Regions from separate parts of the Mycobacterium sp. NGS57 genome, predicted to be linked through region 1. Evidence: riboswitches for the same ligand, from Rfam matches in the RefSeq annotation. Region 1 holds a riboswitch; the other holds the start of a gene.
The links. Region 1 has a riboswitch for magnesium ahead of AC5Y43_RS03120 (Rv1535 family protein). Riboswitches for the same ligand answer to the same signal wherever they lie in the genome.

Region 1 (3,399 bases):
GCCGACCTCGTCGAGCGGGCCCACGGCCACGACGTCCTGGTGGCGGCGCTGGCCGGCACCACCCGACACGCGCAGCGGCACGCCGCCGCCGGCGTCGACCTGATCGTCGCCCAGGGCACCGAGGCCGGCGGCCACACCGGCGAGGTGGCGACCATGGTCCTGGTCCCCGAAGTGGTAGATGCCGTGGCGCCGGTGCCGGTGCTGGCGGCCGGCGGCATCGCCCGCGGCCGGCAGGTCGCCGCCGCGCTGGCGCTGGGGGCGTCGGGCGTGTGGTGCGGGTCGGTGTGGCTGACCACCGAAGAGGCGGAGACGACCCCGGCGGTCAGGGACAAGTTCCTGACGGCCAGTTCCTCGGACACCGTGCGGTCGCGGTCGATGACCGGCAAGCCGGCGCGGATGCTGCGCACCGCCTGGACCGACGAGTGGGCGCGCCCGGACACCCCCGATCCGCTCGGGATGCCGCTGCAGACCGCGCTCGTCACCGACTCCCAGGTGCGCATCAATCAGGCCGCGACGCACCCGGACTCCAGGGCCGCGGAGCTGGCCACCTACTTCGTCGGCCAGGTTGTCGGCTCGCTCGACCGGGTTCGCCCGGCGCGCTCGGTGGTGCTCGACATGGTGGAGGAGTTCATCGACACCATCGGGCAACTCGACGGCCTGGTCGATACGTGACCGATTTGGTCCGAGGCACCCGCCGTCGTCGCGCGGTCAGCGCCGAGGAGAAGTCGCAGCGGCGCGAGCAGATCATGGCCGCGGCCAAGGAAGTGTTCGCGCGCAAGGGTTTTCATGCGACGACGATCGCCGACATCGCCAAGCGCGCCGGCCTGTCCTACGGCTCGGTCTACTGGTACTTCGACTCCAAAGACGAGCTCTTTCACGCGTTGATGGCCGCCGAGGAGGGGGCGCTGCGCGCCCATGTCGCTTCGGCACTGGCCGCGCTCGGCGTCCCGGCGCGCAGCTTCGGGGAAGAAAAGCCGCTGCGGGTCGCAGTGCGGGCGACGCTGGAGTTCTTCGAGTCCGACAAGGCCACCGTCAAGCTGCTGCTGCGCGACCCGTATGCGCTGGGCGAGCGCTTCGAACGGCACCTCGGCGGCATCTACGAGCGGTTCATCGACGACATCGAAGCCTTCGTCGTCGCCGCCCAGGAGCGCGGCGAGGTGGTGGCGGCCCCGCCGCGCATGGTGGCGTACACGCTGGCGGCGCTGGTCGGGCAGCTCGCGCACCGCCGCCTGAGCACCGACGACGACGTCACCGCAGCTCAGGTGGCCGATTTCGTCGTCGCCCTGGTGCTCGACGGGCTGCGCCCGCGCGCGGGTCAAGATTCCGACACGACGCTCGGCGGGATTTGACCATGCCCTGCCCGTCGTGCATCATCGGTCGGGTAGCACCTCGTTAGGTGAGGCTTCTACACGAATACAGGCCACTGACCCCGAACGTCCAAAGACGCCCCGGGTCAGGACAGCTCCTCCCGGCTTAAGGGTTGAGCCCAGGTGGCTTCCGGTAACGGACACGTCGTGTAGTGCCGAAGCTCTGACGAGAGGGGTGCGGTTCTCCGGCGGTCGCCGGATTCTGTGCTCCTTGCGGTGCGCGCACATCGCGCGGGCAGCCGCGCGCCGTCGTGACGTCGAGGAGGTGAGGGACGTATGAGTTCCAGCGATAGTCCGGGTCGAAATCCGGGCGTTGTCTCGTCCCGATCCGGTCTCCGGCGCGACGTTCGCGGCTAGCTGATCAGCTTCGCGGCCAAGCGTTTTGGGCCCGGAATCGCCCCGAGACAACTCAGTTGATCGAGTTCTCGCTTCCCGATTCCGCTTCTAGGAGAAGACCATGACCGCAGCCCTGCACGACGAAGTCGTGACCGCAGTACCCGCGCCCAAGCTGACGGTGGTGCGCGACGACGACACGACTCAGGTTTGCCGGCCCGCGGCGCGCCGCGTCGAGAGCCGGACCATCGTCATCACCGACCCGCTGGTGGACGGCGCCGCTCACCTGCTGGCCGTCGGCGTGCGGCACGTGTACGCGGCGCTGTGGCGCGTCGGCCTGCTCGACATCCAGGCGTGAGCGCCCACGCCGTAGTATTGATGCACTGGCGTCGATCCGGCCATCACCGGGGAGCCTTCGGAAGAACAGCCGGCCCGGCTTACTAGAACCGAACGGGTGGGCCCGTCACAGCCCTCGATGAGCGGCCGCGCGCGAGCGCGGCAAGCGGGGTGGTACCGCGGCGCTCGCGCACCTGGCGCGTCGTCGTCCCCGGCCAGATACGTGGCACAGGGAGACGACGCGTTGACTTACCCCAAGCCGGCCGGCGGGGCGCCCGACTTTCCGGCGCTCGAGCTCGAAGTCCTCGACTACTGGGCCCGCGACGACACGTTCCGGGCCAGCGTCGCGCGCCGCGACGGCGCCCCGGAGTACGTGTTCTACGACGGGCCGCCGTTCGCCAACGGGCTGCCCCACTACGGGCACCTGCTCACCGGCTACGTCAAAGACATCGTCCCGCGGTATCGCACCATGCGCGGCTACAAGGTGGAGCGCCGCTTCGGCTGGGACACCCACGGGCTGCCCGCCGAGCTCGAGGTGGAGCGCCAACTCGGGATCACCGACAAGTCCCAGATCGACGCCATGGGCATCGCCGCGTTCAACGAGGCCTGCCGCGAATCGGTGTTGCGCTACACCGACGAGTGGCGCGCCTACGTGACGCGCCAGGCGCGCTGGGTCGACTTCGACAACGACTACAAGACGCTGGACCTGTCCTACATGGAGTCGGTGATCTGGGCGTTCAAACAGCTGTGGGACAAGGGTCTGGCCTACGAGGGCTATCGGGTGCTGCCGTATTGCTGGCGCGACGAAACCCCGTTGTCCAACCACGAATTGCGGATGGACGACGACGTCTATCAGAGCCGGCAGGACCCGGCGCTGACGGTGGGTTTCCGCGTGGTGGGCGGCGCGCTCGACGGGGCTTACCTCCTGATCTGGACGACGACGCCGTGGACGCTGCCGTCGAACCTCGCCGTCGCCGTCAACCCGGACGTGACGTACGCCGTGGTGCGGGTGGGGGAGCGGCGTTACGTGCTGGCCGAGGCCCGGCTGGGCGCCTACGCGCGTGAGTTCGGTTCCGAACACCCGGAGGTGCTGGGCACCTACAGCGGGTCTTCGCTGTTGGGGATGAGCTATGTGCCGCCGTTCCCGTATTTCATGGACGCGCCCAACGCTTTTCGGGTGCTGGCCGGCGACTTCGTCACCACCGAGGACGGCACCGGCATCGTGCACATGGCGCCGGCCTACGGCGAGGACGACATGGCGGTCGGGGACGCGGCCGGCATCGCGCCGGTGACGCCGGTCGACGCCAACGGCCGCTTCGACGCCACGGTCCCGGATTATCAGGGGCAGCACGTCTTTGACGCC
Region 2 (3,399 bases), on a different contig from region 1:
CATGGCGAGGCCGGGTGTCTGCCAGCTCGCCCGGTCCTGCCGGCGGACGGCGCGGCGTTCGGCGCGCGTCAAAAGCGGGGTGTCGTCGAGCTCGTCGACCTGTTCGGGATCCAGGCCGCCGCCGAGCGTCCCCACGATGGCCTCTGCCTCACGCAGGTCGCGATGCCGCCGACCGACGATGATCGCGACCGCACCGCCGGCGATGCCCACCGCCGCACCGGCGGCGAGCCCGGCCTCGATGGTGACCGTGGACAGGCCCGGGAAGAACGTCGTCGCGGTCAGCGCCAGCGACAGCAGCACCAGACACCACACGATGGTCCACGCGAAGATGTTCTGCCGCACCGTGTTTACCCAGGGGCCGAGCACGGCGCGGTCGTTGCACAGCAGGACCAAAAACACGGTCGCCGAGGGCAACAGGACCCCGGCGAGCGCCTGCACGCCCTGGGTCACCAGGCCCAGGATGTGATCGGGGCTGAACGCCACCGCGGCCGACACCGCGAGCAACAGCGCGTAGCCACCGTAGAACAGCGGAGCCTCGCTGATCTTCCAGTGCAACGAGTGGCGCCTGCCCATCGCGTCGCCGATGGCGTAGGTGGTGGCCAGCCCGATGGCGTTGGCCCCGATCAGCGACGCGTCCAGCAGGATGACGGCGAACAGGATCCCGACCGTGCCGCCCAGATGCCTGGACAGGGCGGAGGCGACCGCGCCGGCATCGGTGAAGGCCCCGACGTCGGCGGTGCCGGCCAACCCGAAGGCCGTCACCGCCATCAGCGCCGCCGCCCCGGCGATGACCACGACGATCCCGATGATCAAATCGGCTCGCGCGTAAGGGATCCACCGCGCCGTGATGCGCTTGTCCACCACGTTGGACTGCTGGAAGAACAACTGCCACGGCGCCACCGTGGTGCCCACGATCGCGACGACCAGCAGCAGCACGGTGGAGTTGAGCCCGCCCGGGAACTGCGGCACCAACCCCGCGGCGCTTCGATTCAGGGCGGGATGCACCAGCAACACCATCGGGATGATCAGCACGTTGACCGCGATCAGCAGGAACATCAACGCTTCCCAGCGGCGAAACGAGCCCCCGGCCACCACGGCGAACAGCAACACCGCCGCGGCCGGGATCGCGACGATCCTGGGGCAGCCGAGGAAGCCGAGTGCCAGTGCCACGCCGATGAATTCGGTGACGATCGTCAGGGCGTTGAGGATCAACAGGTCCCCGACGCTGAAGGCGCCCCAGAACTTGCCGAAGCGCTCGAAGATCAGCCGCGCGTGGCCGACCCTGGTGACCGCGCCGAGCCGCAGCACCATTTCCTGGTTCACGTAAAGCACCGGGATCATCAACGCCAGCGCCCACAGCAGGCCCATCCCGTAGTTCTGCCCGGCCTGGGCGTAGGTCGCGACGCCGCCGGCGTCGTTGTCGCCGACCATCGCGATCAGGCCGGGCCCGGTGATGACCATCAGCGTCCGCAGTCGCCGCCAGCGGCCACCCGGCGCGCCGCCGGTGCCGTCCAGACGGATGCGCCCGAACGCGCCGACGATGTCGCCGGCGTGCGCGGAATCCAGCACGGCCTGGCCAGACGCGCGCGGCGTGGTGTCCGGTACCGAGGCCGTGCCGAGCGGCCGGGTCGAGCTCAAGGCCATCGAATTCTCCGTTATCTCAACGCAATCGAACGATTCACCGGTAGGTGCCCGCGCGGTCCGACGGATGCCCGCCGAGCGACGCGGTGACCACCGCGATCGGGGTCCGCGACACGTAGAGGTTGGCCCGCTCCTGCGGAGTCAGGGCGCTGCGGGCGTGCAGCTTGCCGGCGAGCAGCCGGCCCATCCGGCCCGGTCCGCTCGTGAGACCGGCAAAGCGTTGTGCAACAACAAAAGCCATGATCTTTCCCTTTCGGAGGGCCCGATCGGCTCGTGGCGTTCGGAACGCCCGCGTCGACTGAGCCCGGACTTGTCCGCCGGCCACGCGCGGGGCCGACGGGCGTCCAGGAAAGGTCAGGCGGCGAAAAGAAGGCCGGAACCGGATCGGGACAAGACGGAATTCGGATAAGAACTGTCGCCGGGACTCATCTCGCCCTCACCTCCTCACGGCCGGGACACACGCGGGTGTCGTCACATTCACCTGAACGGAAGAGGCACGAACAACCGGCGGGCCGCCGGTTGCACCCCTCTCGCCGGAGCTTCGGCACTGCACGGCGTATCCCGCTCGCTGAGAGCCGGAAGCCACTTGGGCTCAACCCTTGGGTCCGGGAAGAGCTGTCCTGACCCGGGGCGTCTCTCGACGTTCGGGGTCAGTGGCCTGTATCCGTGCAGACGCCTCACCTACCGAGGTGCTTGCACGACCATCTTGCCCCGCGGCCTGGTGGTCGTCAAACTCTCGGGGCCTACCCTCGACGTCATGGCCAACAGTTTGCAGGAGCCGAACGTCGCTTCGGTGCTCGACCGGATGTACGCCGAAACCAAGGATCAGATGTCGAAGTTGCGTGAGCGCCACGGCGATTTCGACCGCCCGATGAGCGCGCAGGAGCGCGCCGAGGCCATGAGCGAGTTCTACATCCCGGTGACGCCGGAGGCCGGCCGCCTGCTCTATGCGCTGGTGCGCGCCACCCGGCCGGCCACGGTCGTCGAATTCGGGATGTCCTTCGGCATCTCGGCCGTGCACCTGGCGTCGGCGGTGCGCGACAACGGCACCGGGCGGGTGGTGACCACCGAGCTCAGCAACACCAAGATCGCGGCGGCCAGGCAGACCTTCGCCGAGACCGGTTTGGCCGACGAGATCACCATTCTCGAGGGGGACGCCCTGACCACGCTGGCCGACCTGGAAAGGCCCGTCGAATTCGTCCTGCTCGACGGCTGGAAGGATCTCTACCTGCCGGTGCTCGAGCTGCTCGAACCGCGGCTGGCTACGGGCGCGCTGGTGGTGGCCGACAACGCCAATGCCGCCGACACCCGGCCCTATCTCGACCGCGTGCGCAACCCGGCCAACGGGTACGTGAGCTTCAACTTCAACGTCCGGGACGCCGACAGCATGGAAATCAGCTGCCGCACCGGCAATTAGGTGTTTATCTCAAAGATTCCTCGAGCCACGGTGTCAGCCACTTCACCCCTTCCGGCGTGAGGTGCACGCCGTCGCTGCGCACCTTGATGCCGTCGACCTTGGCGGTGTAAACGCCGTCGGGGCACAGCTTTTTGTTCAAATCGAGGATTTGGACGCCTCGATGGTGGGCAACGGTCTTGCGCAGCATCGTGTTCCAGAGATTGACCCGGTCGGGTTGATCCTCGGGATACAAGCGCCCGTCCGGCTTTTCGCCGCCGCGGCTGTAGGGCACGGTGGCCACCATCACGCGAACACCGGTGGAGCCCACGATGTTCAGCGCCCGCTCGAGTTCGCCGTTGAGA

Region 2: linked by a shared signal. The riboswitch ahead of AC5Y43_RS14850 (hypothetical protein) and the one ahead of AC5Y43_RS03120 (Rv1535 family protein) in region 1 are both predicted to bind magnesium.

What each region holds. Positions count from the first base shown of each region.
Region 1 is NZ_JCALCP010000001.1:626,116-629,514, forward strand. Features, by position in the region: gene AC5Y43_RS03110 (NAD(P)H-dependent flavin oxidoreductase) at 1-672, shown strand, start outside; gene AC5Y43_RS03115 (TetR/AcrR family transcriptional regulator) at 678-1,349, shown strand; M-box (ykoK) riboswitch at 1,382-1,549, shown strand; gene AC5Y43_RS03120 (Rv1535 family protein) at 1,825-2,058, shown strand; gene ileS (isoleucine--tRNA ligase) at 2,176-3,399, shown strand, end outside.
Region 2 is NZ_JCALCP010000007.1:96,034-99,432, forward strand. Features, by position in the region: gene AC5Y43_RS14845 (NRAMP family divalent metal transporter) at 1-1,644, opposite strand, end outside; gene AC5Y43_RS14850 (hypothetical protein) at 1,679-1,882, opposite strand; M-box (ykoK) riboswitch at 2,160-2,337, opposite strand; gene AC5Y43_RS14855 (O-methyltransferase) at 2,399-3,058, shown strand; gene AC5Y43_RS14860 (acyltransferase family protein) at 3,063-3,399, opposite strand, start outside.